3 regions of the Pseudomonas sp. GNP012 genome follow, and region 2 is predicted to be linked to each of the others. Evidence: predicted binding sites of a transcription regulator. Region 2 holds the regulator's gene; each other region holds the start of a gene.
The links. The regulator FliA, encoded in region 2, starts transcription of late flagellar genes. The targets are predictions, from matches to a motif close to CTAAAGTTTNNNNNNNNNNNGCCGNTAA.

Region 1 (9,947 bases), 2.3 Mb from region 2:
TCAGCGTGTTCGTCGGCCAGTCCGGTGTCGGCAAGTCGTCGCTGGTCAACAGCCTGCTGCCGGATGTCGAAACCCGCGTCGGCCCGCTGTCCGAGCTGTCCGGCCAAGGTACCCACACCACCACTACCGCACGGTTGTTCCACTTCCCAGGCGGCGGTGAGTTGATCGACTCCCCGGGTATCCGTGAGTTCGGCCTGGGCCACGTCAGCCGTGCCGACGTCGAAGCCGGCTTCATCGAGTTCAACGACCTGCTGGGCACCTGCCGCTTCCGCGACTGCAAGCATGACCGCGAACCCGGTTGCGCCCTGCTCAAAGCCCTTGAAGATGGCCGCGTGCAGCAGCAACGGATGAACAGCTACCGCTCGATCATCGCCAGCCTGCCGGAAAACGGCTACTAAACAGACGTGCCGACCGCCCGGCTTACGCGGGGTGGTCGGCGGCTGGATCTTCCCCCGCTTAAACGTCAGACCTTTCTGTAAGACGTGCGCACGCTCGCTTGTAGGGCATTTCTCTTTCCGCACCGACCTCTTGTAGCCGCCCTGTAATCGCCTAGTTTCAAACCCTCTTCGCACTCCAGCGACACCGAGGGACACCCATGCAAACCTACCATCTGTTCATCAGCCACTCGTGGAACTACTCCGACGCCCACGACAATCTCGTGCGTCTGCTCAACGCCAAGCCCGGTTTCACCTACAAGAATTTTTCGGTGCCACCGGACAACCCGATTGTCGGCGCGAAAACCGACAAACAGCTTGAGGAGGCCATCGAAAACAAGATCCGTCCGTGTTCGGCGGTATTGATCATGGCCGGGATGTATTCCACCTACAGCAAGTGGATCAACAAGGAAATCGAGATCGCCAAGCGCATGGGCAAGGTGATCATTGCGATCAAACCGTTCGGCGCCGAGCGGATTTCCACGGTAGTACGTGAGGCGGCACATGCCGAGTGTGCCTGGAACACCAACAGCATCATCAGCGCCATTCGCCAGCACACGGCGGTGTAACCATGCGCAAGGGACTGTTTATCGGCATCAACGACTACACCCACGTTTCGCGGCTGAGCGGTTGCAGCAATGACGCCATGGCCATGGCTTCCGTGCTGAAGACCGACGCCAATGGCGATCCGAACTTCAAGAACATCGTGCTGACCTCCGCCGAGGACTACCTGAGCCGGGAAAAGCTCGAAGACCAGATCCGCGAACTGTTTTCCGGGGACTGCAATGTCGCGCTGCTGTATTTCGCCGGCCACGGCAGCTTCGACACCGACACCGACGAAGGCATGTTGATCCCGCAGGATTACAAGAGCGCCAAGGACGGGATTCGCCTCAGTGACATTCTCAACTGGGCGAGCAAGGCCACGAAGATCAAAAACAAAGTGATCATCCTCGATTGTTGCCAGAGCGGCTCGGCCGGCGAACTGCGCGCCTTGCGCAGTGAGGGCAGCGTGGTCGGCGAGGGCATGACCATTCTGACCGCCTGCAAAAAGGAAGAGCCGGCGATGGAGGGCGGGCAACACGGCGTGTTCACCGGACTATTGCTCCAGGCCCTGCACGGCGGAGCAGCGAACATCCTGGGCAAGATCACACCCGGCAGCCTCTATTCGTTTGTCGACAATGCCCTCGACGCCTGGGAACAGCGCCCGGTGTTCAAGACCAACGTCTCGCAGTTCATTTCCCTGCGCGAAGTGTCGCCGCTGATCCCCAAGGAGATCCTGCGCAAACTCCCCGAATGGTTTGCCGAAGCGGAGTCGGTGTACCCCCTCGCCCCCAGCTTTGAGCCCACCGAACCTGAATTCAACCCGGAGCACGGCGACGTCTTCGCCCAGTTGCAAAAGTGCAACCGTCACAGCCTCATCGAACCGGTGGACGCCGAGCATATGTACTACGCCGCCATCCACTCCACCGGCTGCCGCCTCACCGCCCTCGGCGCCTATTACCGCGAACTCGCGATCAAGGGACATTTCTGATGCCAGTGTTTATCAGCTACCGCCACATGGACCGCGCCCACGCGGTCAAGATCAACGGGCGCCTGATCCAGGCCAATATCAAGACCTACCTCGATGTGCTGGATGCCGAATCCCAGACCACCGACGACATCACCGGGGTGATTACCCGCAACATCAGCGAATGCACGCACCTGCTGGCAGTGGTCTCGGAGAAAACCGCGCTGTCCTGGTGGGTGCCGTTCGAAATCGGCGAGGCGACCATCACCAACCGACGCATCTGCTCGTTCAAGACAGGCCCGACCGAGCTGCCGCTGTACCTGGACAAATGGCCGAAGCTGACCAGCGACCGGGACATCGACTTCTTTATCGATGCCTATCGCAATGAAGCGACGCTCAAGCGCTCGATGGCACTGGATTCGGTGACCGGTAGCGAGTCGGTGCGCAGCGTCAACAAGTCCAATGCGGATCGCTTCCACTCCGACCTCAAGTCCCGAATCATCCGCGGCTTCTGAGTCACTCTGCTCCCCGATCCGTCCTCTTGACCGGTCGGGGTTTCTCTCACCCCATCATCTGTAGGAGCCAGCTTGCTGGCGATGGACTCCAGTACGCCGAGTGGATTCAGACAGCACGCGTTATCGTTGACGACCATCGCCAGCAAGCTGGCTCCTACAGGGGATCATGCCCCTGGCGGCCTCCAAATCAGTGAAAGCCGCACAAAAAAGCCGACATCGCTGTCGGCTTTTTTGTACGTCACTGCCTGGGTGGTTCAGCCGTTTTCGGCGCCGGATCATCAAACAGATTCAAACGCTCGCGCAGTTCGTGGGCCGGCAGCGGTTCCTTGTCCGCCGGCAATGCGTTCGGGTCGACCGGTGCGGTCGGTGCTGCACCTGGTGCAGCCGAACCTTGAGGCGCATCGGGAGCAGGCTCCGCGCCTTGCGAGCCTTCGATCGCACGCTGGGCTTTCTTGGTCAGCACCACGATGTCGATACGGCGGTTGACCGGGTTGAACGGATGCTCGCGATCGAACAACGCCGACGAGGCATAACCGACCACGCGCGCCACCTGTGCATCCGGATAGCTGCCCGCCACCAGCGCACGCCGTGCGGCGTTGGCACGGTTGGCCGAGAGTTCCCAGTTACCGAAATCACCGGTGCCGGTGTATGGCTTGGCATCGGTGTGGCCGCTGATGCTGATCTTGTTCGGCACCGCCTTGATGGTGTCGGCCATGGCCAGCAGGATGTCTTCGAAATACGGTTTCAAGCGAGCTGAGCCCGAGTCGAACATCGGGCGATTTTCCGCGTCCATGATCTGGATACGCAGGCCGTCCTGAGTGATTTCGAACAGGATCTGGTCCTTGAACCTCTGCATCTGCGGGTTTTCTTCGACCTTGTTCTGCAGTTCCTGCAGCAACAACTCGAGGCGCTCCTTTTCGACCTGCTCGGCCATGCCTTCGACCTGGTCGACATCGACGGTGACTTTGTCCGGCTGCGGCTGGGACTTCACCTCGGGGTTGAGGGTGTTTTCCGGCGCCAGGGTCGGCGTGCCGCCCAGATCGATGATGTACGGCGTGCCGCTTTCGGAAAAGCCGATCGGGTCCTTGAAGTATCCGGCGATGGCAATCTTCTGTTCCGGCGTGGCGGTGGACAGCAGCCACAACACCAGGAAGAACGCCATCATCGCCGTGGCGAAGTCGGCGAAGGCGATTTTCCACGCGCCCCCGTGATGCCCGCCAGCGATGCGCTTGACGCGCTTGATGATTATCGGCTGATTATTTTCCATAACTTAACGACCGCGAACCGCTTGTTCCAGCTCGGCGAAGCTTGGACGGTGCGCCGGGTACAGGACCTTGCGCCCGAACTCTACGGCCAGCGATGGCGGCATGCCGGAAGCCGAAGCCACCAGCGAGGCCTTGATGGCTTCGTAGACGTTCAGCTCTTCCTTGGCATCGTGGGCCAGGGAATGGGCCAGCGGGCCAAAGAAGCCGTAGGCGGCGAGAATACCGAAGAAGGTACCGACCAGTGCCGCACCGACGTGCAGGCCGATGGACTTCTGGTCACCCTCACCCAGCGAGGCCATGGTCACCACGATACCCAGTACCGCCGCGACGATACCGAAACCGGGCATGGCGTCGGCGATGCCGTTGACCGCGTGGGATGGGTGCTCCAGGTCTTCCTTTAGGCTGAACAGCTCCATGTCGAACAGGCCTTCAAGCTCGTGCGGGGCCATGTTGCCGGAGGACATGATGCGCAGGTAATCACAGATGAACGCGGTCATGCGTTCGTCCTTGAGGACCGTCGGGTACTTGGCGAAGATCGGGCTCGCGGCGGCATCTTCGATGTCGCCTTCGATGGCCATCATGCCTTCGCGGCGGCTCTTGTTGAGGATCTCGTAGATCAGGCCCAGCACTTCAAGGTAAAAGGCGTGGTTGAAACGCGAACTGAACATGCTCAAAGACTTCTTGAGCACGTGCATCGTCATGTAGCCGGGGTTGGCCTGCAAGAAGGCGCCGAGGGCCGCACCACCGATGATCATGACCTCGAAAGGCTGGATCAGGGCGGCAATCTTGCCGTGGGAAAGCACGTATCCGCCGAGCACGCTCGCGAATACGACGATGATGCCGATAATTTTAGCCATAGGTTAGGAGAGCACTTACTGAGTCGGGTTCAAGGTCATATTCGGAAGTTAAAAAATCTCTTCTTCTACTTATCGGCAAAACTGCGCCAGACTATAGCCAGTTCAGGCGAAAAGCTAATTTGACCCCTTCAGGGCACAGGTATTGTTGACGATGATCGCCTCCCACCATGGTTAACGAAACGAACGTTCCAACACCAAAACCGACGACGCTCGAAGGCTGGGTCAAGCTGCTCGATGGCGTGCGCCTGCCGGTTCCGCAAGCCAGCCACGACCGGGTCTGCAAGGCCATCCGCGACAATCGCAGCTCGCTACGCGATATCGCCGACCTCATGCAAGGCAGCCCCGCCCTGGCCTTGAGCGTGATTCGCGAAGCCAACCGGCACACCCACGGCGGTATGGCCGAGCCGGCGGAAAACCTCGAGATAGCGATCAATCGCCTCGGCTTGAAGCGCGCCGAAGAGCTGCTCGCACGCCTGCCCGCCGAACCCCAGTCCGAAATCCCCAAAGCCTTGCGTCAGCTGCAGATGATCAGCCAGCACGCCACACAACAGGCCAATGGTTTTTTTGCCAGTCGCCTGGCGCGCCTGTGGCAGGACATCCACTGGGGTAGCCTGCTGTTTCTTTCGCCCCTGTGGCCTTTGGCGCTGACCCATCCAAAACTGCTCGAAGACTGGGAACTGCGGGTCATCCATAAAGGTGAGTCGGCACGTAAAGTCGAAATGCAACTGTTTGGCGTACGCCTGCTGGACATCGGCCAGGCGCTGGTGGAGGTCTGGCGCTTGCCGATCTGGGTGCAACAGGGCTATCGACTATTGCTCACCGAGCAGCGGGAGCTGGTGAAAGTCCTGCGCATCGCCCGAGACAGCGAGCACCCGTTGCGCCAGCGGAACCGCCTGGATGACGATCCGACCCTGCGCCGCTGGCTCAATCAACCGGCCAATACGGTGCTGCTGGCCAACGGGCTGGCGCTGTCGGCACAACACGCCTGGGACAGCCCGCACAGTGAACGCTGGCAGTACCTGACCAGCCTTTACCTGCAAATGCCAATGGATGAGGTGCAACAACAACTGCACCAGCAAGCCGCCAACAGCGCGCGCCATCACGCCATGCCCGACCTCTGGCACCCCGCCGAATCGCTGATCTGGCCGTGGGGCATGAACCGTGTCCACGCAGGTTTGCTACCAGCCGCGGCACCCACTGCCGAAGATCTGGCGAAATGGCGCAAGCAATGCGCCGAATTGCTGGTCGAGCCGAGTCGCTTCACCAACGCCATGCACTTGACCATCGCCGCCCGGGACGCCCTCGTGGCCTGCGGCATGCGTAGGGTGATGATCCTGATGGCCGACCGTACCCATGCCAACCTGCGTGTGCACCAGACGGCCGGCCTGGCGAAGGAGACAGCCGGGCTGAACTTCGTGGTCAGCCAGAGCAACGTGTTGCAACGCCTGCTCGCGCAACAGGCCCAGGTCCGCCTGACGCCGGCCAACAACGCGCAATTCTCGGCCCTGCTGCCCAACAGCCTGCGTTCGCAGTTCAGCGGCGAACACCTGCTGCTGCGCTCGCTGGTCAATAATGGCCGGGTGATCATGATCGTCGTGGCGGACCAGGGCGGCGGGCCGTTTTCGGAAATTTCCGTACAGGCCTTCGGCAAAACCGCGCAGTGCATCGAAAAAGCCCTGCATAGCTTTAGCCACCGCGGCCAATAAGGCTGCGCTACAATCCTCCCTTTTGTGCTCTGGAGACCTCACATGTCTGACTTCTCTGGCTTGCCGCTGGTGATCGAGCCGAGCGACTTGCTCCCTCGCCTCGACGCCCGCGAACTGATTCTGGTGGACTTGACCAGTCCCGCCCGCTACGCCGAGGGACACATTCCCGGCGCGCGCTTTGTCGATCCGAAACGCACGCAACTGGGGCAGGCCCCCGCCCCGGGACTGATGCCCCCGCAGGCAGCGCTCGAAACGCTGTTTGGCGAGCTGGGACACAATCCCGATGCGGTCTACGTGGTGTATGACGACGAAGGCGGCGGTTGGGCTGGACGCTTCATCTGGCTGCTGGATGTCATCGGCCACAGCAAGTACCACTATGTCGACGGCGGCCTGACGGCCTGGCTGGCAGAAGGTTTGCCCATGTCGATCCAGATCCCCCCAGCCGTGGGTGGCCCGGTTTCTCTGACCTTGCACGATGAACCCACCGCCACCCGCGAATACCTGCAAAGCCGGCTCGGCGCTGCCGACCTGGCCATCTGGGACGCACGCGGGCCGCTGGAGTATTCCGGCGAGAAAGTCCTGGCGGCCAAGGGCGGGCACATTCCCGGCGCGGTCAATTTCGAATGGACCTCCGGCATGGATCGGGCACGCCAGCTGCGCATCCGCACCGACATGCCGCAGATCCTCGAAAAACTCGGGATCAGCAAAGACAAAGAAGTGATTACCCACTGCCAGACCCACCACCGTTCTGGCTTCACCTATCTGGTGGCCAAGTCCCTCGGTTATCCGCGGGTCAAGGGCTACGCCGGCTCTTGGGGCGAATGGGGCAACCATCCCGATACCCCGGTAGAAATTTAAGATTTTTAAGGACTGTTAATGAACAAGCGTCTGTTTCTCCTCGGCCAGTACCTGCTGCCCCACAACTTGCTCTCGCGACTGGCCGGCTGCATCGCCGAATGCCGCGTGCGCTGGTTCAAGAATGCCTTTACCGCCTGGTTCGCCAAGCGCTATCAGGTGGACATGTCCCAGGCGCTGGTCGAAGACCTGACTGCCTACGAGCACTTCAACGCGTTCTTCACCCGCGCACTGAAAGACGGTGCCCGTCCGTTGGACGAAACTCCGGGCGCGATCCTCTGCCCGGCCGACGGCGCGATCAGCCAGCTCGGCCCGATCGAGCACGGTCGTGTTTTCCAGGCCAAGGGCCACAGTTTCAGCGTGCTGGAACTGTTGGGTGGCGATGCGGCGAATGCTGCGCCGTTCATGGGCGGTGACTTCGCGACCATCTACCTGTCGCCGAAGGACTACCACCGCGTGCACATGCCGCTGGCCGGCACCCTGCGCGAGATGGTCTACATCCCGGGCCGTCTGTTCTCGGTCAACCAGACCACCGCTGAAAACGTTCCGGAACTGTTCGCCCGCAACGAGCGCGTAGCGTGCATTTTCGACACCGAGCGCGGGCCGATGGCCGTGGTGCTGGTGGGCGCGATGATCGTGGCTTCGATTGAAACCGTCTGGGCCGGCCTGGTCACGCCGCCGAAACGCGAGCTGAAAACCTTCCGCTACGACGAAGCCGCTCGCGCGCCGATCCATCTGGAAAAAGGTGCGGAACTGGGCCGCTTCAAACTGGGTTCGACCGCTGTCGTGCTGTTCGGGCCGGATCAGGTGAAGTGGGCTGAAGAAATGACTGCCGGTACAGCGGTGCAGATGGGTCAGGGCATGGGTTCGCCAAAGGCCTGATAGACACCGCCATTCACTGTAGGAGCGAGCCTGCTCGCGATGAACCTGAGAACGACGCGGGTATTCAGAAAGCCCGCGTCATCGTTGGCGACCATCGCGAGCAAGCTCGCTCCTACAGGTGTTTTGCGGCGTTACAGCTGTCCGTCGCGATCGCGGAAGCCCAGCAGGTACAGCACGCCATCCAGGCCCAGCGTCGAAATGGCCTGCTTGGCCGACTGCTTGACCAGCGGCTTGGCGCGGAACGCTACGCCCAACCCGGCAATCGCCAGCATCGGCAAGTCATTGGCACCGTCACCGACCGCAATGGTCTGCTCCAGGCGCAAGCCTTCCTTGTGTGCCAGTTCCTTCAGCAAATCCGCCTTGCGCTGCGCATCGACAATCGGCTCGACCGCTACGCCGGTGACTTTGCCGTCGACCACTTCCAGTTCGTTGGCAAACACGTAGTCGATCCCCAGCTTGGCCTGCAGTTGCTTGGCGAAGTAGGTGAAGCCGCCCGACAGGATCGCGGTCTTGTAGCCCAGGCGCTTGAGTTCGGCGAACAGGGTTTCCGCGCCTTCGGTCAGGCGCAACGAAGCACCGATGGAATCCAGCACATTGACGTCCAGACCTTTGAGCAAGGCCAGGCGCTCCTTGAAGCTGGCGCGGAAGTCCAGTTCGCCGGCCATCGCCCGCTCAGTGATTTCCGAAACCTTGTCACCCACGCCAGCCGCCTTGGCCAGTTCGTCGATCACTTCGGCTTCGATCAGGGTCGAGTCCATGTCGAACACCGCCAGGCGACGATTGCGACGGAACAGCGAATCTTCCTGGAAGGCGATGTCGACGTTCAGTTCCTGGGCGACACTGAGGAATTCGGCCCGCAGCGCCTGCGGATCAGCCGCCTCGCCACGCACGGAAAACTCGATGCAGCCCTTGCCCTTGTCGGCCGGGGTGTCCAGCGGCATGCGCCCGGACAGACGATCGATGTGGTCAATGTTCAGGCCATATTTGGCGGTGATCGAACTCACGGCCTGCAACTGCCCGGCTGTCACCTTGCGGGTCAACAGGGTCACGATGTGGCGCTTTTTGCCCTGGTTGCCGACCCACTGCTGGTAATCCTGTTCGGACACCGGTGTGAAACGCACCTGTTGATCGAGCTCGTAGCCCTTGAACAAGATGTCCTTGAGCACGGACTTGCCTTGCTCGGTGTCGGGAATTTCAACCAGGATGCCGAACGACAAGGTGTCGTGGATCACCGCCTGACCGATGTCGAGAATGTTCACACCACCCTGGGCCAGAACGCCGGTAATGGCCGCAGTCAGACCCGGACGGTCGACTCCCGTGATGTTTATCAGGACGATTTCGCGCAAGGCGCACCCCCGCAGGTGGAAAAAAACCGCATTCTACCCACTTTCAGTGACCATCGGGCACCGTGAGCGCTTTGACGGTCTAGGGCCTGTCGCTATACTGCGCGTCAACTTCACGGACAAAAGAGCCGAGCTCAAGTGAACCGGCCTACGCCAGTAAAAACCGATAACTTCTTCCTGCTGATCTTCCGGGCACTGCGCCACCGCCGTGTACCGATTGCATTGCGCATCGCCAGCCATAACGTGATCCTGGTCGCCCTGGCCCTGGTCATCTATGCCGGCGTGATGGGCCTGCAATTCAAGCAGGCCATGCATGAGCAGGCGGATGCGCTGGGCGAAAGCCTGACAACGCAGACGGCCACTTCGGCCACGGAGCTGTTGGTGTCCAACGACATCCTCAGCCTCAATGTGCTGCTCAATAACCTGACCAAGAACAAGCTGGTGGCCCACGCCGCCATCTACAGTCCGGACAACCGCATCCTTGCCGAATCCGGCCAGCGTCCCAAGCATGGCCTGCTGGGCGAAGCCGAAGGCATGTACCAGAGCAAGATCACCTTCCAGGACGTGACCGCCGGGCAATTGC
Region 2 (9,947 bases):
AGCTTTGACAATGGCCATCGGCATGCCGTAGATCACGCAACTGGCTTCGTCCTGCGCCCAGATCGAACTGCCGCCCTGCTTGAGCAGGCGCGCGCCTTCGCGGCCATCGGCGCCCATGCCGGTCAGGACGACCGCCAGAACTTTGTCACCGTAGGACTTGGCTGCCGAACCGAAGGTGATGTCCACGCACGGCTTGTAATTGAGACGCTCGTCACCCGGGAGGATTTTCACCGCGCCGCGACCGTCGATCATCATCTGCTTGCCACCCGGCGCCAGCAACGCCAGGCCCGGACGCAGGATGTCACCATCCTCGGCTTCCTTGACGCTGATGCGGCAGAGCTTGTCCAGGCGCTCGGCGAAGGCCTTGGTGAAAGCGGCCGGCATGTGCTGGACCAGCACGATCGGGGCCGGGAAGTTGGCCGGCAATTGGGTCAACACCCGCTGCAGTGCCACCGGGCCGCCGGTGGACGTACCGATGGCCACCAGTTTGTAGTTTTTGCGTTTTGGCGCGGGCGACGACGTAGCGGGGGCATGCGTACGCGCCGGGATCGGTGCCGGTGCCGGACGCGCGGGCGCGCTGCTGGCAAAACTGCCCACGCTGGAAGGCGCTGGCGTCGGCGCTGGCGCAGCGACAGGCGCCGGAGCGCTGTAGTGACTGACACGACGATTACTGCGCGAGATGCTCAGGATCTTCTCGCACAGCAGTTGCTTGACCTTCTCGGGGTTGCGCGAGATGTCTTCGAAATTCTTCGGCAGGAAGTCCACGGCGCCGGCATCCAGCGCATCGAGGGTGACCCGGGCGCCTTCATGGGTGAGCGAGGAGAACATCAGGACCGGGGTCGGGCAGCGTTGCATGATGTGCCGCACGGCAGTGATGCCGTCCATCATCGGCATCTCGTAGTCCATGGTGATCACGTCGGGCTTGAGGGCCAGCGCCTGATCGATCGCCTCTTTGCCGTTGGTCGCCGTACCGACGACCTGGATATTGGAATCCGCTGAAAGAATTTCCGAGACGCGGCGGCGGAAAAACCCCGAATCGTCCACCACCAGGACTTTGACTGCCATAAACACTCCATTAGATGGAGCGAGGCCAGGCGCCCCGCTCCAGCAGAATCAAATACGCCGGGTGGCGTAACGCTTGAGCATGCTCGGAACATCGAGAATCAGCGCGATGCGGCCGTCACCGGTAATGGTGGCGCCGGACATGCCCGGCGTTCCCTGGAGCATTTTGCCCAATGGCTTGATGACCACTTCTTCCTGGCCCACCAGTTGATCGACGACAAAGCCGATTCGCTGTGTGCCCACCGAAAGGATCACCACATGGCCCTCGCGCTGCTCTTCGTGAGCGGCGGAGCTGACCAGCCAGCGTTTGAGGTAGAACAATGGCAACGCCTTGTCCCGCACGATCACCACTTCCTGGCCGTCCACGACGTTGGTGGTCGACAGGTCGAGGTGGAAGATCTCGTTGACGTTCACCAGCGGGAACGCAAACGCCTGGTTGCCGAGCATGACCATCAGCGTCGGCATGATCGCCAGGGTCAGCGGCACCTTGATGACGATCTTCGAACCCTGGCCCTTGGCCGAGTAGATGTTGATCGAACCGTTGAGCTGGGAAATCTTGGTTTTCACCACGTCCATGCCCACGCCGCGACCCGACACGTCGGAGATCTCGGTCTTGGTCGAGAACCCCGGGGCGAAGATCAGGTTGTAGCACTCGGTGTCGCTCAGTCGATCGGCCGCATCCTTGTCCATCACGCCGCGTTTCACCGCGATGGAACGCAGGACATTCGGGTCCATGCCTTTACCGTCATCGGAGATCGACAGCAGGATGTGATCGCCTTCCTGCTCGGCCGCCAGAATCACCTTGCCGCCACGGGCCTTGCCCGAGGCTTCGCGTTCTTCCGGCGACTCGATGCCGTGGTCGACCGCGTTGCGCACCAAGTGGACCAGCGGGTCGGCCAGGGCCTCGACGAGGTTTTTGTCGAGGTCGGTTTCTTCGCCGACCAGCTCCAAGTTGATCTCTTTCTTGAGCTGGCGAGCCAGGTCGCGAACCAGGCGCGGGAAGCGCCCGAAAACTTTCTTGATCGGTTGCATCCGGGTCTTCATGACCGCGGTTTGCAGGTCGGCGGTGACCACGTCGAGGTTCGATACAGCCTTGGACATGGCTTCGTCGCCACTGTTGAGACCCAGGCGGACCAAGCGGTTACGTACCAGCACCAGCTCGCCGACCATGTTCATGATCTCGTCCAGACGCGCGGTATCGACCCGTACGGTGGTCTCGGCTTCGCTTGCCGGTTTTTCCGCCGGTGGCGCGGCCGGGGCGCGGGCAGCAGCCGGTGCAGCGCCGGCCGGTGCTTCGGCTTTTGGCTCGGGGGCCTTGGCCACAGGTTTGGGCGCCACAGCCTTGGCTGCCGGTGCCGGTGCCGCAACTGCAGCGCTCGAACCATTGGCCGCCGTCGCGGTGCCGACTTCGCTGAACTTGCCTTTGCCATGCAATTCGTCGAGCAGCGCTTCGAACTCGTGATCGGAAATCAGATCGCTGCCAGCCGCCACCGCGCTTGGGGCAGCAGGTGCAGGCACCGAAGCAATGGCGGACTCCAGTGCCTCGACAGCAAAGTTGCCCTTGCCATGCAACTGGTCGAGCAGTGCTTCAAATTCGTCGTCCGTAATATCGGAACTGTCGCCCGGCGCTTTCGGTGCTTCTGGCGCAGCCGGAGCCTGCGCAATCGCATCGACGGCAAACTGGCCTTTACCGTGCAACTGATCGAGCAACGACTCGAACTCGGCATCGGTGATTTCGTCGCTTGCAGGTGCTTCGCTTGCAGGTGCGTGGGCAACCGCCGGCGCCTCGGCCTGTGCCTTGACGGCATTGAGCGAGTCTAGCAATTGCTCGAATTCGTTATCGGTAATATCGCCGGAATCGGCTTCAGCCACCGGCGCTTCAACCACGGCGGCGACAGGTGCAGTAACCTCTTCGTCAGCCGATTGCGGCTCGGCCAGACGGGCCAGCGCCGCCAGCAGTTCAGGTGTCGCAGCCGTGATCGGGCTGCGCTCGCGGACTTCGCTGAACATGCCGTTCACCGCGTCCAGCGCTTCGAGAACCACGTCCATCAGTTCCGAGTCGACGCGACGCTCACCCTTGCGCAGGATGTCGAACACGTTCTCGGCGATGTGACAGCACTCCACCAGTTCGTTGAGCTGGAGGAAGCCGGCGCCCCCTTTTACAGTGTGAAAACCGCGAAAAATTGCATTGAGCAAATCCGCATCATCCGGACGGCTTTCCAGCTCGACCAGTTGCTCGGACAGTTGCTCTAGAATCTCGCCGGCCTCAACCAGGAAATCCTGAAGGATCTCTTCATCGGCGCCGAAGCTCATCAGGGGGGGTGCTCCTAACAGGTCTAAAAACCCAAAATACCTAAAATTCTAAAATCCCAGGCTGGATAGCAAATCGTCCACATCGTCCTGACCGGACACAACGTCTTCTCTTTTATCGGCATGAATCTGCGGACCTTCACCCTGAGAGAGATGTTTTTGTGGATCTTTTTGCGCAAGCATCGCTTCACGGTCATGTTCGATGCCCGCAAAGCGGTCCACCTGACTGGCCATCAGCACGAGCTTGAGCAGGTTGCTTTCAACTTCGGTGACCAGTTGGGTCACACGCTTGATCACTTGCCCCGTGAGGTCCTGGTAATCCTGGGCGAGCAGGATGTCGTTGAGGTTGCCCGACACCGCGCGATTGTCCGTGCCGCTGCGTGCCAGGAAGCCGTCGACCCGACGGGCCAGTTCACGAAACTCTTCGGCACCGACTTCACGACGCATGAAGCGCCCCCAGTCCGTGCTCAAGGCCTGGGCTTCGTCCGCCAGGCTGTTGACCAGCGGCGTGGCATTTTCCACCAGATCCATGGTGCGGTTGGCCGCCGCCTCGGTCAGCTTGACCACATAGCCCAGGCGCTCGGTGGCGTCGGTGATCTGCGACACTTCTTCGGCTTGCGGCATGTGCGGGTCAATCTGGAAATTGACGATCGCGCTATGCAGTTCGCGAGTGAGCTTGCCCACTTCCTGATACAGGCCGCGGTCTCGGGTCTGGTTGAGCTCATGGATCAATTGCACCGCGTCGCCGAACTTGCCTTTTTCAAGGCTCTCGACCAATTCGACGGCGTGTTTTTTCAGGGTCGATTCAAAGTCGCCCAATGAAGTTTCGTTATTGCCCATAGCTCCCCCGTGGCGCACTCATCAACCGATGCGTTCGAAAATCTTCTCGATTTTTTCTTTCAACGCCTGGGCCGTGAAGGGCTTGACCACATAGCCGTTAACGCCGGCCTGGGCCGCTTCGATGATCTGCTCACGCTTGGCTTCAGCGGTCACCATCAGCACCGGCAGGTGCTTGAGCTTTTCATCGGCACGCACGTGACGCAGCAGATCGATGCCAGTCATACCTGGCATGTTCCAGTCCGTTACCAGAAAGTCGATGCTTCCGCTGTTGAGCACCGGAATGGCGGTAGTGCCATCGTCGGCCTCGACGGTGTTGGTGAACCCAAGGTCACGCAGCAGGTTCTTGATGATCCGCCGCATCGTTGAGAAGTCATCAACGATGAGGATTTTCATGTTCTTGTCCAATTCGACCTCCAAGCAGTCTTAAACGCGCCCAGCACCTGGACGCGCCATTTCAATCAATCCGGCAAAGCACTCAATGACTGTCTGGAGCACAACAGATCGGGACCGGCGCAGTTCAACACCACACCAGCCTCTTTCGCAGTGTCCCCACACTGCCTTCAGCGCGCTCGCCACTCCCCCAAACGCCCCCGCAAGCGGGCCGCGCACTGGCTGTGTAACTGGCTGACCCGCGATTCGCTGACCCCCAGGACCTCACCGATTTCCTTGAGGTTCAACTCTTCGTCGTAGTACAGCGCCAACACCAGTCGCTCACGCTCCGGCAAATTGGCAATCGCATCCGCCAGCGCAGCCTGGAAGCGTTCATCTTCCAGATCGCGTGACGGCTCGGTATGAGCACTCGCGCCATCCTCGTGCAGCCCTTCGTGTTCGCCGTCCTGCAACAGATCGTCGAAACTGAATAACCGGCTGCCCAGGGTGTCGTTCAAAATTCCGTAGTAATCGTCGAGACTCAATTGGAGTTCGGCCGCAACTTCGTGATCTTTAGCGTCACGGCCGGTTTTCGCTTCAATCGAGCGAATGGCGTCGCTGACCATGCGCGTATTGCGGTGGACCGAACGTGGCGCCCAGTCCCCCTTGCGCACTTCATCGAGCATGGCGCCGCGGATTCGAATGCCCGCGTACGTCTCGAAACTGGCGCCTTTGCTGGCGTCATATTTGGTCGATACCTCAAGCAGGCCGATCATCCCGGCCTGGATCAGGTCTTCGACCTGGACACTGGCCGGCAAACGCGCCAGCAAGTGGTAAGCAATGCGTTTAACCAGCGGCGCGTAACGCTCGATCAGCTCGTACTGCGCATCACGAGCCGATTTTTTGTAGAGGTTGTAACCGCTGGCTGTCATAGAACAGGTCCTGCTGTTTGCTGCACTAGACGCTCGACGAAAAACTCCAGGTGCCCGCGCGGGTTGGCAGGCAGCGGCCAGGTATCGACCTTCTGCGCGATGGCCTTGAACGCCAGCGAGCACTTGGAACGCGGGAAGGCCTCGTAGACGGCGCGCTGCTTCTGCACAGCCTTGCGCACGCTTTCGTCGTAGGGCACCGCGCCGACGTATTGTAGGGCGACGTCGAGGAAGCGATCCGTGACCTTGGTCAACTTGGCGAACAGGTTGCGCCCTTCCTGCGGGCTCTGGGCCATGTTGGCCAGGACGCGGAAGCGGTTCATGCCGTAGTCGCGATTGAGCAACTTGATCAAGGCGTAGGCATCGGTAATCGAGGTCGGCTCGTCGCACACCACCAGCAGCACTTCCTGGGCTGCACGAACGAAGCTGACGACCGACTCACCAATGCCCGCAGCGGTGTCGATCACCAATACGTCGAGGTTGTCGCCGATATCACTGAAGGCCTGGATAAGGCCCGCGTGTTGCGCAGGACTCAGATGCACCATGCTCTGAGTGCCGGATGCGGCCGGAACGATACGGATGCCGCCAGGTCCCTGCAGCAGTACATCGCGCAGTTCGCAGCGGCCCTCGATCACGTCGGCCAGGGTACGTTTGGGTGTCAGGCCCAGCAGAACGTCGACGTTCGCCAGTCCCAGGTCGGCGTCCAGCAGCATGACGCGCCGGCCAAGCTCAGCCAAAGCCAGGGACAAGTTCACTGACACGTTAGTTTTCCCGACGCCACCTTTGCCGCCGGTCACCGCGATCACCTGTACGGGATGCATGCTGCCCATGTTATTTCTTTACCTTGTCTTGCATAGACGGAGGCCACATTACTGGCTGCGCGTTCACAAACGGAACAATGCATGGCAGACCATCGATGTAGGTACAAAAACGATTCATTATTACCTCAGCCAACCTGCTTGGTCGGGCTGTGGTAGATGTCAGCGAACATGTCAGCCATGGCTTCTTCGCTGGGTTCTTCCTGCATTTGCACACTGACGGCGCGACTGACCAACTGATGACGGCGCGGCAGATGGAGATCATCCGGAATCCGCGGGCCATCGGTCAGGTACGCCACTGGCAGCTCATGACTGATGGCCAGGCTCAACACTTCGCCCAGGCTTGCCGTTTCATCCAGTTTAGTCAGGATGCAGCCGGCAAGCCCGCAACGCTTGTAACTGTGATAAGCGGCGGTTAGAACCTGTTTCTGGCTGGTGGTTGCCAGGACCAGATAATTTTTTGAGCGGATGCCACGACCAGCCAGACTTTCGAGCTGCATGCGCAGGGCCGGGTCGCTGGCCTGCAGGCCGGCGGTATCGATCAGCACCACGCGCTTGCGCAGCAATGGATCGAGCGCCTGCACCAGGGACTGGCCCGGATCGACGTGGGTCACCGGCACATTGAGAATGCGCCCCAGGGTCTTGAGTTGCTCCTGGGCACCGATGCGGAAGCTGTCCATGCTCACCAGCGCAATGTTCTGCGCGCCGTACTTGAGCACGTAACGGGCAGCCAGCTTGGCCAGGGTGGTGGTCTTGCCCATGCCGGCAGGGCCGACCATGGCGATGACTCCGCCCTCTTCCAGCGGCTCGACTTCCGGGGTAACGATCATGCGCGCCAGGTGTGCCAGCAACATGCGCCAGGCCTGACGAGGCTCCTGGATTTCGCTGATCAGTGCCAGCAGGTCTCGAGACAGCGGGCCAGACAGGCCAATGCGTTGCAGGCGACGCCAGAGGTTGGCCTGATCCGGACGGCTGCCTTGCAGCTGGTTCCAGGCCAGGGACCCGAGTTGTACTTCCATGAGTTCGCGCAGGCTGTTGAGCTCGGAGCGCATCGAGTCGAACGCACGCGGGTCCACGCCACCGGACGCTGGTACAGCAGCCGGTGCGGGGCGACGAGGTTGGTCATACGTAGGTTCGATCAGCGGCTCGGCTGCGGTGAGCGGCAAACCGGCGAACAACTGGCGGTTGGTCGCATTGTCGCTCTCGCCATCGCCACGCAGGCTCAATTCGGCCTGGGCGGTGACGATCCGCGACTGAGTCTTGCGCAGCTCGTCTTCGAGCTCCATGTTCGGAACACGCGGTGCCAGCGCCGACAACTTGTAATCCAGCGCAGCCGTCAGCTCGACGCCCCCGGCAATCCGGCGGTTGCCGATAATGGCTGCATCAGCGCCCAGCTCATCGCGAACCAGCTTCATGGCCTGACGCATATCGGCGGCGAAAAAACGCTTAACTTGCATAAACCACTACCTCAGCCGTTGGGCCCTACTGTCGCAACGATGGTCACTTGCTTGTTGTCAGGGATTTCCTGGTAAGCCAACACGTGCAAACCCGGGACTGCGAGCCGGCCGAATCGCGAGAGCATCGCGCGAACCGGACCGGCCACCAGCAGAATCACCGGCTGACCTTGCATCTCCTGGCGCTGCGCCGCGTCGATCAGCGAGCGTTGCAGTTTCTCAGCCATGCTTGGCTCCAGCAGAACGCCCTCTTCCGAGCCTTGTCCTGCCTTTTGCAGACTATTGAGCAATATCTGTTCCAACCTTGGCTCCAGCGTGATAACTGGCAGCTGCGACTCAGTGCCTACAATGCTTTGGACGATTGCGCGGGAGACGCCAACCCGCACGGCAGCCACCAGCGCGGCGGTATCTTGACTCTTGGCGGCATTGTTGGCGATGGCCTCGGCAATGCTGCGGATATCGCGAACCGGCACTTGCTCGGCCAACAGCGCTTGCAGCACTTTGAGCAGTTGCGACAGCGAAACCACGCCCGGCACCAGCTCCTCAGCCAGTTTCGGCGAGCTTTTGGCCAGCAATTGCATGAGTTGCTGCACTTCTTCGTGACCGATCAGTTCACTGGAATGCTTGTAGAGTATCTGGTTCAAGTGGGTAGCCACTACTGTACTGGCATCGACCACCGTGTAACCGAGGGATTGCGCCTGGGTACGCTGGCTGATTTCGATCCAGACCGCCTCCAGGCCGAAAGCCGGATCTTTGGCGGTAATGCCGTTGAGCGTGCCGTAGACCTGCCCCGGGTTGATCGCCAGCTCGCGATCCGGGTAAATCTCCGCTTCCGCCAGGATCACCCCCATCAGGGTCAGGCGATAGGCACTCGGCGCCAGGTCGAGGTTGTCGCGGATATGCACGGTCGGCATCAGGAAGCCCAGATCCTGGGACAGCTTCTTGCGCACCCCCTTGATCCGCGCCAGCAACTGACCGCCCTGGTTGCGGTCCACCAGCGGAATCAGGCGATAGCCCACTTCCAGGCCGATCATGTCGATGGGCGTCACGTCATCCCAGCCAAGCTCCTTGGTTTCCTGGGCACGGGCCGGCGACGGCAGCAGCTCCTGCTGGCGCTTGACCTCTTGCAGGGCCTGAACCTTGGCGACGTTCTGCTTTTTCCAGAACAGGTAGGCGCCACCGGCCGCCAGGGCCGCCATGCTCAGGAACGAGAAGTGCGGCATGCCGGGCACCAGGCCCATGACCGCCATCAAGCCTGCCGCCACCGCCAGCGCCTTGGGCGAGGCGAACATCTGGCGATTGATCTGTTTGCCCATGTCTTCCGAACCGGACGCACGGGTCACCATGATCGCCGCCGCTGTCGATAACAACAGTGATGGCAATTGCGCCACCAAACCGTCACCGATGGTCAACAGCGCATACACCTTGCCGGCATCGCCGAAGGTCATGCCGTGCTGGAAGATACCGACCGCCATGCCGCCGATCAGGTTGATGAACAGGATCAACAGGCCGGCAATGGCGTCACCACGGACGAATTTGCTGGCACCGTCCATGGAACCGTAGAACTCGGCTTCCTGGGCGACTTCCGAGCGGCGGGCCTTTGCCTGGGCCTGATCGATCAGGCCGGCGTTGAGGTCGGCGTCGATCGCCATTTGCTTGCCGGGCATCGCATCGAGGGTGAAACGCGCGCTCACCTCGGAGATCCGCCCCGCACCCTTGGTCACCACGACGAAGTTGATGATCATCAGGATCGCGAAGACCACGATACCGACCACGTAGTTACCGCCGATCACCACTTCACCGAACGCCTGGATCACCTTGCCGGCGGCTGCGTGACCGTCCTGGCCGTGGAGCATCACCACCCGCGTGGAGGCCACGTTCAATGCCAGGCGCAACAGCGTCGCCACCAGCAAAATGGTCGGAAACACCGCGAAATCCAGCGGGCGCAAAGCGTAGACGCACACCAGCAGCACGACGATGGACAGGGCAATGTTGAAGGTGAAGAACACGTCGAGCAGGAACGGCGGCACCGGCAACATCATCATCGCCAGCATGACCAGCAGCAACAGCGGCACGCCCAGATTGCCCCGACTGAGGTCGGCAATGTTGCTGCGGGCACTGTTGATTAACTGAGAGCGATCCACCGGTTTTCCCCGTTCCTTTAA
Region 3 (9,947 bases), 3.6 Mb from region 2:
TGGGCCATTTGCCCGATGCGTTGGTGACCACCTCCTACGTTTTGCTTCAGGGCGTGTTCGATGCGCTGCACGACTTCCCGCTGAAAAACCGCCCGCTGCGCCTCGGCACATTTGGCGACACCCAGTTGCTCGACTTCCTGCCATTGCCGGTCAATGCCATGGCCCAGCAACACCAGTTGATCGCCGACAAGGCCCTCGCGCTGGCCCTGGCAGCCATTGAGCAGTCGGATTACCGGCCCGGCGTACAAGCCATTGCGCGCACGTTCAAGCAGCGTATTCGCCAGGACTGAACCGTGGAGCTGATCGATACCCACACCCATCTGGATTTTCCGGACTTCGACGCTGACCGCCAGGCATTGCTGGCCGAAAGCCGCGCCCTCGGGGTGCGGCGGATCGTGGTGCTGGGGGTTTACCAGGCTAATTGGCAACGGGTCTGGGAGTTGGTGCAGAGTGACCCCGACCTGCACGCCGCGTTCGGGCTGCATCCGGTGTATCTGGACGATCATCGCCCGCAACACCTGAGCGAACTCGGTGACTGGCTGACCCGCCTGGCCGGCCATCGGCAACTGTGTGCAGTGGGCGAGATCGGCCTGGACTACTTCATCGAATCCCTCGACCGCGACCGCCAACAGGCGTTGTTCGAGGCGCAATTGCAACTGGCGGCGGACTTCAATCTTCCGGCATTGATCCATGTGCGGCGTAGCCATGCGGCGGTGATTGCCACACTCAAACGGTTTCGCCTGAAACGTGCCGGGATCATCCACGCCTTCGCCGGCAGCAAGGAGGAGGCGCGGGAATACATCAAGCTCGGTTTCAAGCTCGGCCTTGGCGGTGCCCCGACCTGGCCACAGGCGCTGCGCATGCACCGCGTGCTCGCTGAGCTGCCTCTGGATTCGGTGGTGCTGGAAACCGACTCGCCGGACATGGCGCCCGCCATGTTCCCGGGCCAGCGCAACAGCCCGGCACACTTGCCGGCGATCTGCGCGGCGTTGGCCGGCATCATGGCGATCAGCCCCGAGCAATTGGCCGCGGCCAGTACAGCCAATGCCTGCGAGTTGTTCAACTGGTCATAACGGCCAGCACCAGCCAACTGTGGGAGCGGGCTTGCTCGCGAAAGCGATCTTTCAGTCACATTGATGTTGAATGTGCCGCCGTCTTCGCGGGCAAGCCCGCTCCCACAGGTTTCCCGAGGAACCTTTCAAACCCGGAATGCGCTGATCAACTGTTTCAACTCCACGACCTGAGCCGACAACGCCCGACTGGCGTCTTCGGTCTGGTGCGCACCTTCAGCGGTACGCTCACCGGCGCGATTGATCTCGACGATGTTCTGGTCGATGTCGTGGGCCACGGCGGTTTGTTGCTCCACGGCGGCGGCAATCTGCTGGTTCTGGTCGACGATCATGCCGACCGCACCCAAAATGTTTTCCAGCGCCCGCTGGACCTTCTCCGACTGCCCCACCGTGCCGTTGGCCATTTCATGGCTGGTGCCCATGGCCTTGACCGCTGCGCCGACTCCGCCATGGAGCTTGGCGATCATCTGCTCGATTTCTTCGGTCGATTGCTGGGTACGCTTGGCCAGGGTCCGGACTTCATCGGCGACCACGGCGAAACCGCGCCCCTGCTCACCGGCCCGTGCGGCCTCGATAGCGGCATTGAGTGCCAGCAGGTTGGTCTGCTCGGCGATGCTCTTGATCACTTCCAGAACGCGGCTGATGGACTGGCTGTCGCTGGCCAGTTGATTGATCACCAGCACCGACTGATCAATTTCGTTGGCCAGGGCGGCAATGCTGCCTTGCTGCGACTCCACCAGACCGCGACCGCTGATGGTTTCGTCGTTGACACTGTGGGCGCTGCTCACCGCCGCTGCAGCACTGCGCGCGACCTCCTGGGAAGTGGCCGACATCTGGTTCATCGCCGTGGCCACTTGTTCAATCTGTGTACGCTGTCCGGCGACGGCCTGGTTGCTTTGCGCGGAAACGCTTTGCACCTGACCGGCCTGGCGCTCGACTTCGCTGACGGTCTGCCCCACCCGTTCGATCAGGTCATGGATTTTCTTCACGGTGCCGTTGAACACCTCGCCCAATTCGCCCAGCTCGTCACGGCTGTGGGCGCTAAAGGTCACGGTCATGTCGCCGGCCGCCACTTTGTCCATCACCGCTCCCAGACGCTTGAGCGTGGTGCGGGTCGAGGCATAGAAAGCACCGTAGAGATAAAAGATCAACACGAATACGACTGATAACGCCACGGCCTGCAAGACCATGTGCGTGCGGTTCTGGTCCAGGCGTTGCTGCAACTGCGGGCCCAGATACTTGAGGGTTGCTTCGTTGAGTTGGTAAGTCTGGTCCATCAGGGCGCTGACCTGATCGTAAAAGCCCTGCCACGGCGCATCGAGGGTATCGGCCATGACCACTTGCTCTTCGAACAGCTCGCTGGCTTTCTTCAAGGATGCCCAGCTGCTATCGGACTGAGCGGCCAGGGTGTCGCGGGCGGCTTTGCTGGAACCCAAGGCGTCCTGCAACTTCAGGCCATATTCGGCCTGGAGCTTTTCAATCTGCGCCAGCAATTCATCGAAACGGGTACTCGAAGCCGAGTTGATGAAACCCTGCCCCAACGAGTAAGACCCCATTGCCCGACCTTCGCCCAGAATCTGGGTGACACGTGGTGTGACGAGGGTGACGAGTTCGCTCAACTGGCGCATGTCGCTCTGGTTGTCGCGGCTGAGGCCGGACTGGCTGGTGATGAGCTGGCTGAAAATCTGCGCGCTGCCCACCAGTTTGCTGATCAGGGCACTTTTGCTCTGCAGGGAGTTTTCCGTTTGCTGGGCCTTGAACGCGGCGATCATTTCATCGCGCTTGCCATCAAACACCGCGACCTGCTCCGGGTCGCTGGTCATCGCCGTCAGCCCTTGCAGGCGAGTCAGAATATTCTGTTCGAGGGTGCTGATTTTCGATTCGACATTGCCGGCCTTGCCGGATTGGCCGAGGCTGACATTGATCTGCACCAGGTTGTTCAGGGTTTCCAGATCGCGCCGTAACGTCAGGCTGCTGCCCAACAGATCGAGACTTTGCAGTTCGATGCGCGTGCCCTGGAATTCGCGGTAGGAGTCACGCACCAGATAGAAGTTGGTCACCAGCATCGGCACCAGGAACAGTACGCTGATCAGGCTGAACTTCATGCCGAAGCTCAGGCGATTCATCAGTGCGACAGCGGGATAGAGCAAGCTCTTCACTGGATGTCTCCCTTCAATTTCTTATTTTTTTTATTGGCAGGCGCAGACAGACAGCAGATAGCCACTATACGGCGCTATCTCTGTATAACTTAAATCGGCAGGATGTTTTGTAACTTAAGGTTAACGACAGGTTTCATCCGCACTGGCGGATGAACCATTGTGGCGAGGGGGCTTGCCCCTCACCACAAGGGAATTAACTGCAGGACTAATGCAAGACCGTCCACAACGCAAACCCCGCATACCAGAGCACCGCCGCACGCAGCAGCAGCGCCCAGATGCGGTCCAGGTTGTTGATACCTTCCACGCCGGCCACCGGTGCCGGAATTTCACCGGCCACCAGCCCGACTTTCACGATCAATTGCGCGGCGCTGATGTTCCAGTTCAGCAGTTCATGCAGCATCACCCGACTGACCGCGACAAAATTGCCGACCAACGCCAGGCTGGCCGCCAGCAGACGCACCGGCAACCAGTCGAAGGCGTGGCGCAGTTGCCCGGCGCGCTCGACCAGCGCCGGGTTTTTCCCGTGCTCTTCGGCCAGTGCCAGCAGCCGATAACTCAGCGCCGCGACCGGCCCTAAGAGGAAGTACCAGAAAATCACCGCGAAAAAGCTCTGGTAGGCCTCCCACAGCAAATGCCCTTCGACCTGCTCCAGCAACTGCTCGCCACTGTCTGCGCAGATATCCAGATCGCGCTGGGCGACATGGGCCGCTGCTTGCAGGTCCTCCCGACGCCAGGCATCGCGGAACGGCCCGAGATCGCCCAACAGATCACCGCGCCCCAGGCTGTAGATCACGACCAGCAAATGGATCGGCAACGCGAGCAACCCGTAGGCCACCGGCTCGATGACGATCAGCAGCAAACCCAGCAACGCCACCGGCAACAAGACCACTACCGACAACACCAGCCATGGCCGGCCCGAAAGCCGCGGGCTGGCCTCAAGCTTGTTCAGCTCGTGTATCCAGCCACTGTCACGCTGAACCCGATGGCGCAGGGCCGAGAACTTCTCGATCCACACCGCCAACAGCAACACCAGAAAACTCATCGTCCTTCCTCTTGTGCCAGGGCGGCACGATAGCGTGCCCAGTCGAACGCCGGCCCTGGATCGGTTTTGCGCCCCGGTGCAATGTCGCTGTGCCCGCAGATGCGCTCTGTGGTGATTGCCGTGAACGCCTGTTGCAACTGGCGGGTCAGGGCTGTCAACGCGTTGTATTGCGCGTCGGTGAACGGCAGATCATCCGTGCCTTCGAGCTCGATGCCCACGGAAAAATCGTTACAGGTCTCCCGCCCCTTGAAGCTCGATACCCCTGCATGCCACGCACGCTCAAGACATGAAACAAACTGGGTGACCGTTCCGTCACGCTCGATCAGAAAGTGCGCGGACACCCGCAAATCCGCAATCCCTTCAAAATAGGGATGTTCGGTGACATCCAGGCGATTCTGGAAAAACTCCTGCACCTTGCCCGTGGCGAACTGCGCTGGTGGCAGGCTGATGTTGTGGATCACCAGCAGGGAAATCTCGTCTGTGGGGCGCGCATTGAAGTTGGGTGAGGGGCAGACATGCACACCCTGAATCCAACCGCTCGCGGGGTCCAACTGCATACCGATTCCTTCAACGTCGACTGTGTTGGCACAGTATGCCGCGATATTCCCCCAAGGCGCGATCACTTGCCGCGCTTGAGGTTGCCGATCACCCGCTCGAGAGCTCGCTCGAACAGCAAGGTGTCGTCAAGCACTCGCGCCACGCCATTGCGCAGCTCCAGGGCCAGGTCAGGGCGACTGCGCTCGAGCACTTTCATGCCGGTGCGGTTGACGAAGATGTATTGGCCGGTGGTTGCAATGATGGCCACCAGTTTGCAGCGAAGGCTGTTTTCCGGGTCTTCCTGAAATTCGACCCAGCAGCCCGGAAGCATTTTATCGACCTGACGCAACCCCGCATCGTCCGCCAGCAAACGTATCGGCTCACTGTGCACCTGACTTTCGTCAGCCATGTGCAGGACGACAGGCATCAGCACTTCGATCATCAGCGACGCACTGGCGGATGCGCCCCCCGCTGCCTGAACGTGCAAGCTTTCCAGCTCGCTGAAAAATTCACTGGCGGCAAATGGATCGAACGCCGATGAGTTCAGTCCGTCGCGCAACGACTTGAGCAAATCCGGTATCAGGGCCAACATCCTGGTCGCATCGGACTCGTGGTGGCGCTGAACGCTCCAGACCAATTGCTCCAGGGTACGCACATCGGCATGCCACTCTGCCGACTGATCGCCATGCTTGAGGTACGTCAACAGCAGTACTTTGCTCCAGGCCTCCTGGACAAACCCCAACACGCCTTGCGGCAGGAACTTGCCAAACAACGCCTGATTCAGCACCTGCTCGACACGCTGGCGGGCCAGCCCGGTCTTGGCCCGTCCTTCCTCGGCATCACGAATGCGTTGTTCGAGCAACTCGCTGCGACGGCGCTCGTCCTGGGTAAACGCGAGAAAATCGGCCAGCAGTTCGGAAAATATCGCGGGGTCATCGACAAAGTCATTCAACAAACGTTGTACGACCTGATCGATGCGCACGTACAGGCTGTCACGCTGATGATCGTCACAGGCATCCCACCCCATTGCCGCGCTGGCGATTTCGTTGAGCAGGCGTCGTGCCGGGTGACTGCTGCGACTGAAGAAACTCTTGTCGAGCACGGCCACCTTGACCAGTGGAATCTGCAATCGGCCGATCAGCGCCTTGAGGGGATCCGGCAGATTGCGATCATCGAGCATGCATTCGAACAGCATGGCGACCAGGTTGATCACATCTTCATCGGCCTCCCCGAGAACCCGCGACCTGCCACTTTTGACGCTGACCCGGGTGAGTAACTGTTCGAGCTGGTTGCGCAGGTCAAAATCGTCCACGACTTCCGGAGCCGGCACGTATTGCTGCAAATGCGACAGCAGGCGCAACAGATCGCGCGTGGATATCGGCAGCGCAGTGGCACTGACTTCCAGCGTTGGTGACAGGCTGCCGCGAACGTTGAACAGCAGGGCCTGCAACGCAGCGAAAACCTCCTGGACATTTTCATCGATGGGCAAGCAGGCCGCAGTAGCGCCCTCATCAGTCGATTCGACGGGGGCGCTGTCAGGCCGGTCCATGGTACGGCGCACCGGGGCCGGTTTAAGGCCGGGCAACACACCGGTAGCAAGCAGCAGTTGATTGGCTTCGGCGTAAAGTTGATCGGTCTCGCTGAGCACATAACGCTCGAACAACCCGAGGATGATCAGCTTGACCTTGATCTCCAGCCCCAGCTGGCGTGCAGCCTGCAAGAAGTATTCGCAGAGCATCGCCGGGCTCAGGGGGTTGTGCAGATCGCCCAACGCCTTGCCCGACAAGGCGCAGAGTCGGGCCGTCAGTTGATCCAGGGCCAACCCGTCGCGGTCCAGCACCCGGCTGACCATCGCGTCCACCGCGACTGAGCGCTCCCGCTCGTCATCAGTTTGTGCCAAGGATGCATCGGCCGCCAAGGCCTGGGGCATGGCTGCAATGGCAGGGTCGTACTGGGCAAGCCGGATGAACGCGCCGAAAAACTGCTCGAGAAACACCCGCTCGATGCTTTTGTGCTTGAGACGCAAATCGCGCATTGTTTGAAAGAAGATGTTCTGCTCGACGTCACAGCGAGCTCGGTCGGCCATTTCGAAGAGGGTGTCGTCGGCGTTATCGAACAACGCCTGCAATCCGTGTCGCAGCTGTTGTGCGGCCTTGTCGCGGACCTGGAGAAGAATCGCCGGCAGTCGGGCGAGTGGCGATTGAGCCACCTGGTCGGTAGTTGCCTTGTGCAAAGGCACTACATTCCCGTCGTTGTGCATTCGGCCTCCCTGGAACGGTGATGCTTCGACTCGTCAAACCGATGACGTCAAATACAAGGCGAATTATCTTGTAAAAGCTCACCTTTGCGCCAGAAGACTCTGCATCTCATCTCAAACAGGCGTTTGCTCGGTATCGATGGCCCACACCGACACCCTCAGGGATTCGACCAAATGCAGGCGCCATTGCCAACGTAATGCTCTGATGCCTTGGGTTGGTCCGCGCCATGGCCCTATAATCGAGCCACTTTGTTTGTGGAGTCCGTTATGCCGAATCTACGTCTCGCCGATCTGACCGCCGAAATCGAAGCCAACGTGCGCCGTGCGTTGCTTGAAGACATCGGCAGCGGCGATATCACCGCGCAGTTGATCCCGGCCGAACGCCTGGCCACAGCCACCATCATCACCCGCGATGCGGCCGTCATCAGCGGCACCGCCTGGGTGGATAACGTGTTTCGGCAACTGGACCCACGGGTGGCGGTGCACTGGCAGGTTGCAGACGGTGAACGAGTGACGCCCAATCAGGTGCTGTTCCACCTCGAAGGCCCGGCGCGGTCACTGTTGACCGGCGAACGCAGCGCCCTGAACTTCCTGCAACTGCTCTCGGGTGTCGCCACCCGCGCGCAATACCTGGCGGACTTTGTGGCCGAGACTCAGGTCAAGCTGCTCGACACCCGCAAAACGCTGCCGGGGCTGCGCCTGGCGCAAAAGTACGCCGTAACCTGCGGCGGTTGCCACAACCACCGCATCGGCCTGTATGACGCCTTCCTGATCAAGGAAAACCACATCGCCGCCAGCGGCGGCATCGCGCAGGCCATCGCGGCCGCGCACAAGATCGCCCCGGGCAAGCCGGTCGAGATTGAAGTGGAAAGCCTGGATGAACTGAAAGAAGCGCTGGCGGCCGGTGCCGACATCATCATGCTCGACGAACTGAGCCTGGACGACATGCGCGAAGCCGTGCGCCTGAATGCTGGCAAGGCCAAGCTGGAGGCCAGCGGCGGGATCAACGAGAGCACGTTGCTGCCGATTGCCCGGACCGGTGTGGATTACATTTCGATCGGTGCAATGACCAAGGATGTGAAGGCGGTCGATCTGTCGATGCGTCTGAGTATCTGATCACACGTATGTGAGTTGCAAAAACTGTAGGAGCGAGCTTGCACGCGATGTACCTGAGAGCGCCATGTTTAACCAGTAAACACGCGTTATCGTTAACGACCATCGCGAGCAAGCTCGCTCCTACATGAGTGTCAAACCACCAGATTGTTCATCTCGCAGTACTCTTCCCACTCGACGCCCAACACCTCGGCCGCTTCTTTGTGCAACTTCAAGCGTTCTGTCTCGTACTCCTCCGGGGTCGAGGTGTACTTGAGCGTCAGTTCCCATGGCTGCAAGCCCTGGGCTTCGGCTTCATCCTCGAAGGCCCATTGAATCTGGTCTTTCTGATCGTCCGGACTCAAGTCCTTGATCTCCTCCATCAATTCGGGCGCGTCCAGCATGTACTTCTTGAGGGCTTCTTCGTGTCTTTCTTCTTGGCTCAATTCTTTTACGGTCATGTCGTTCTCGCTGATCTGGGGAATGGAAGATGGATCTGGATCATCAAGGATCTCTCTGACGCAGAAGAACCGCTTGTAGTCCGGTCTGTCTGGCCTTCAGAACCATTCGGGATCATCTGAAAACTGCTGGGCGAAGCTCATGCAGGCTCCGAATATAGGATGTTTGTCGGACGATTTGCACGTCTCTTTACATCTCCCCACAAAAAGTTGTGCACAGGATGCGCTGATGGCGGCGAGAAGTTCAGACAGCAGCGGGATTTCCAGCCTGAAACGGGAAATCAGCGATCAGGACCGCGAACCCGACAACCTCAAGCGGACCGTCGAGGACTTGAGCAGAAAGGTGAAATAACCATAGGGGAGATGGTGCCCGAGACAGGAATCGAACCTGCGACCTTCGCGTTACGAGTGCGCTGCTCTACCGGCTGAGCTACACGGGCGGTGGGCTAAACCTAGCATTGCTATCGAGGTCCGGCAACTTCGCGCAATGTCTCGATGTTTCGCAGACAAAAAAATGCCCCGCCGTTTTCACGGCGGGGCATTTTTTACAACGCTGAAGCGGTCAGGCGTGAGGCGCGATTAAACGCCCGAAGCCTTGGCTGCTGCCACGTCTTTGATGGACAGCTTGATACGGCCGCGGTTGTCCACGTCCAGTACCAGCACTTCCACTTCCTGGCCTTCTTTCAGGATGTCGGTCACTTTCTCTACGCGAGCGTCGCTCAGCATGGAGATGTGAACCAGACCATCCTTGCCTGGCAGGATGTTGACGAATGCGCCGAAGTCGACGATGCGCTCAACCTTGCCCACGTAGATCTTGCCGATCTCGGCTTCAGCGGTGATACCCAGAACGCGCTGACGTGCAGCTTCAGCAGCTTCCTTGGTTTCGCCGAAGATCTTGATCGAACCGTCGTCTTCGATGTCGATCGAAGCCTTGGTTTCTTCGCAGATCGCACGGATGGTCGCGCCGCCTTTACCGATAACGTCACGGATCTTGTCGGTGTCGATTTTCATCGCGATCATGGTCGGAGCGTTGGCCGACAGTTCGGTACGCGACTGGCCAATGATCTGGTTCATCTGGCCGAGGATGTTCAGGCGCGCTTCCAGGGCTTGGCCCAGAGCGATCTCCATGATTTCTTCGGTGATGCCCTTGATCTTGATGTCCATCTGCAGCGCGGTGACGCCTTTGGCAGTACCGGCTACCTTGAAGTCCATGTCACCCAGGTGGTCTTCGTCACCCAGGATGTCGGTCAGGACGGCGAATTTCTCGCCTTCTTTAACCAGACCCATGGCGATACCGGCAACCGGAGCCTTCATTGGAACGCCAGCGTCCAT

Region 1: the regulator FliA is predicted to act here: its motif matches at 4,648-4,675, upstream of motA (flagellar motor stator protein MotA).
Region 3: the regulator FliA is predicted to act here: its motif matches at 3,321-3,348, upstream of ACXX83_RS00560 (methyl-accepting chemotaxis protein).

The regions. Positions count from the first base shown of each region.
Region 1 covers NZ_JBTGUU010000001.1:5,997,385-6,007,331, reverse strand. Annotated here, with positions in the region: gene rsgA (small ribosomal subunit biogenesis GTPase RsgA) at 1-398, shown strand, start outside; gene ACXX83_RS27125 (TIR domain-containing protein) at 596-1,003, shown strand; gene ACXX83_RS27120 (caspase family protein) at 1,006-1,965, shown strand; gene ACXX83_RS27115 (toll/interleukin-1 receptor domain-containing protein) at 1,965-2,456, shown strand; gene motB (flagellar motor protein MotB) at 2,695-3,723, opposite strand; gene motA (flagellar motor stator protein MotA) at 3,727-4,578, opposite strand; gene ACXX83_RS27100 (HDOD domain-containing protein) at 4,746-6,284, shown strand; gene ACXX83_RS27095 (rhodanese-like domain-containing protein) at 6,327-7,142, shown strand; gene asd (archaetidylserine decarboxylase) at 7,161-8,021, shown strand; gene serB (phosphoserine phosphatase SerB) at 8,153-9,367, opposite strand; gene ACXX83_RS27080 (AhpA/YtjB family protein) at 9,503-9,947, shown strand, end outside.
Region 2 covers NZ_JBTGUU010000001.1:3,714,187-3,724,133, forward strand. Annotated here, with positions in the region: gene ACXX83_RS16695 (protein-glutamate methylesterase/protein-glutamine glutaminase) at 1-1,065, opposite strand, end outside; gene ACXX83_RS16700 (chemotaxis protein CheA) at 1,114-3,375, opposite strand; gene ACXX83_RS16705 (protein phosphatase CheZ) at 3,424-4,212, opposite strand; gene ACXX83_RS16710 (chemotaxis response regulator CheY) at 4,234-4,605, opposite strand; gene fliA (RNA polymerase sigma factor FliA) at 4,773-5,513, opposite strand; gene fleN (flagellar synthesis regulator FleN) at 5,510-6,340, opposite strand; gene flhF (flagellar biosynthesis GTPase FlhF) at 6,457-7,785, opposite strand; gene flhA (flagellar biosynthesis protein FlhA) at 7,797-9,926, opposite strand.
Region 3 covers NZ_JBTGUU010000001.1:127,774-137,720, reverse strand. Annotated here, with positions in the region: gene cra (catabolite repressor/activator) at 1-290, shown strand, start outside; gene ACXX83_RS00565 (TatD family hydrolase) at 294-1,073, shown strand; gene ACXX83_RS00560 (methyl-accepting chemotaxis protein) at 1,199-3,229, opposite strand; gene ampE (regulatory signaling modulator protein AmpE) at 3,435-4,271, opposite strand; gene ampD (1,6-anhydro-N-acetylmuramyl-L-alanine amidase AmpD) at 4,268-4,828, opposite strand; gene ACXX83_RS00545 (DUF1631 domain-containing protein) at 4,891-7,068, opposite strand; gene nadC (carboxylating nicotinate-nucleotide diphosphorylase) at 7,333-8,181, shown strand; gene ACXX83_RS00535 (DUF6388 family protein) at 8,313-8,618, opposite strand; tRNA gene ACXX83_RS00530 (tRNA-Thr) at 8,980-9,055, opposite strand; gene pnp (polyribonucleotide nucleotidyltransferase) at 9,195-9,947, opposite strand, start outside.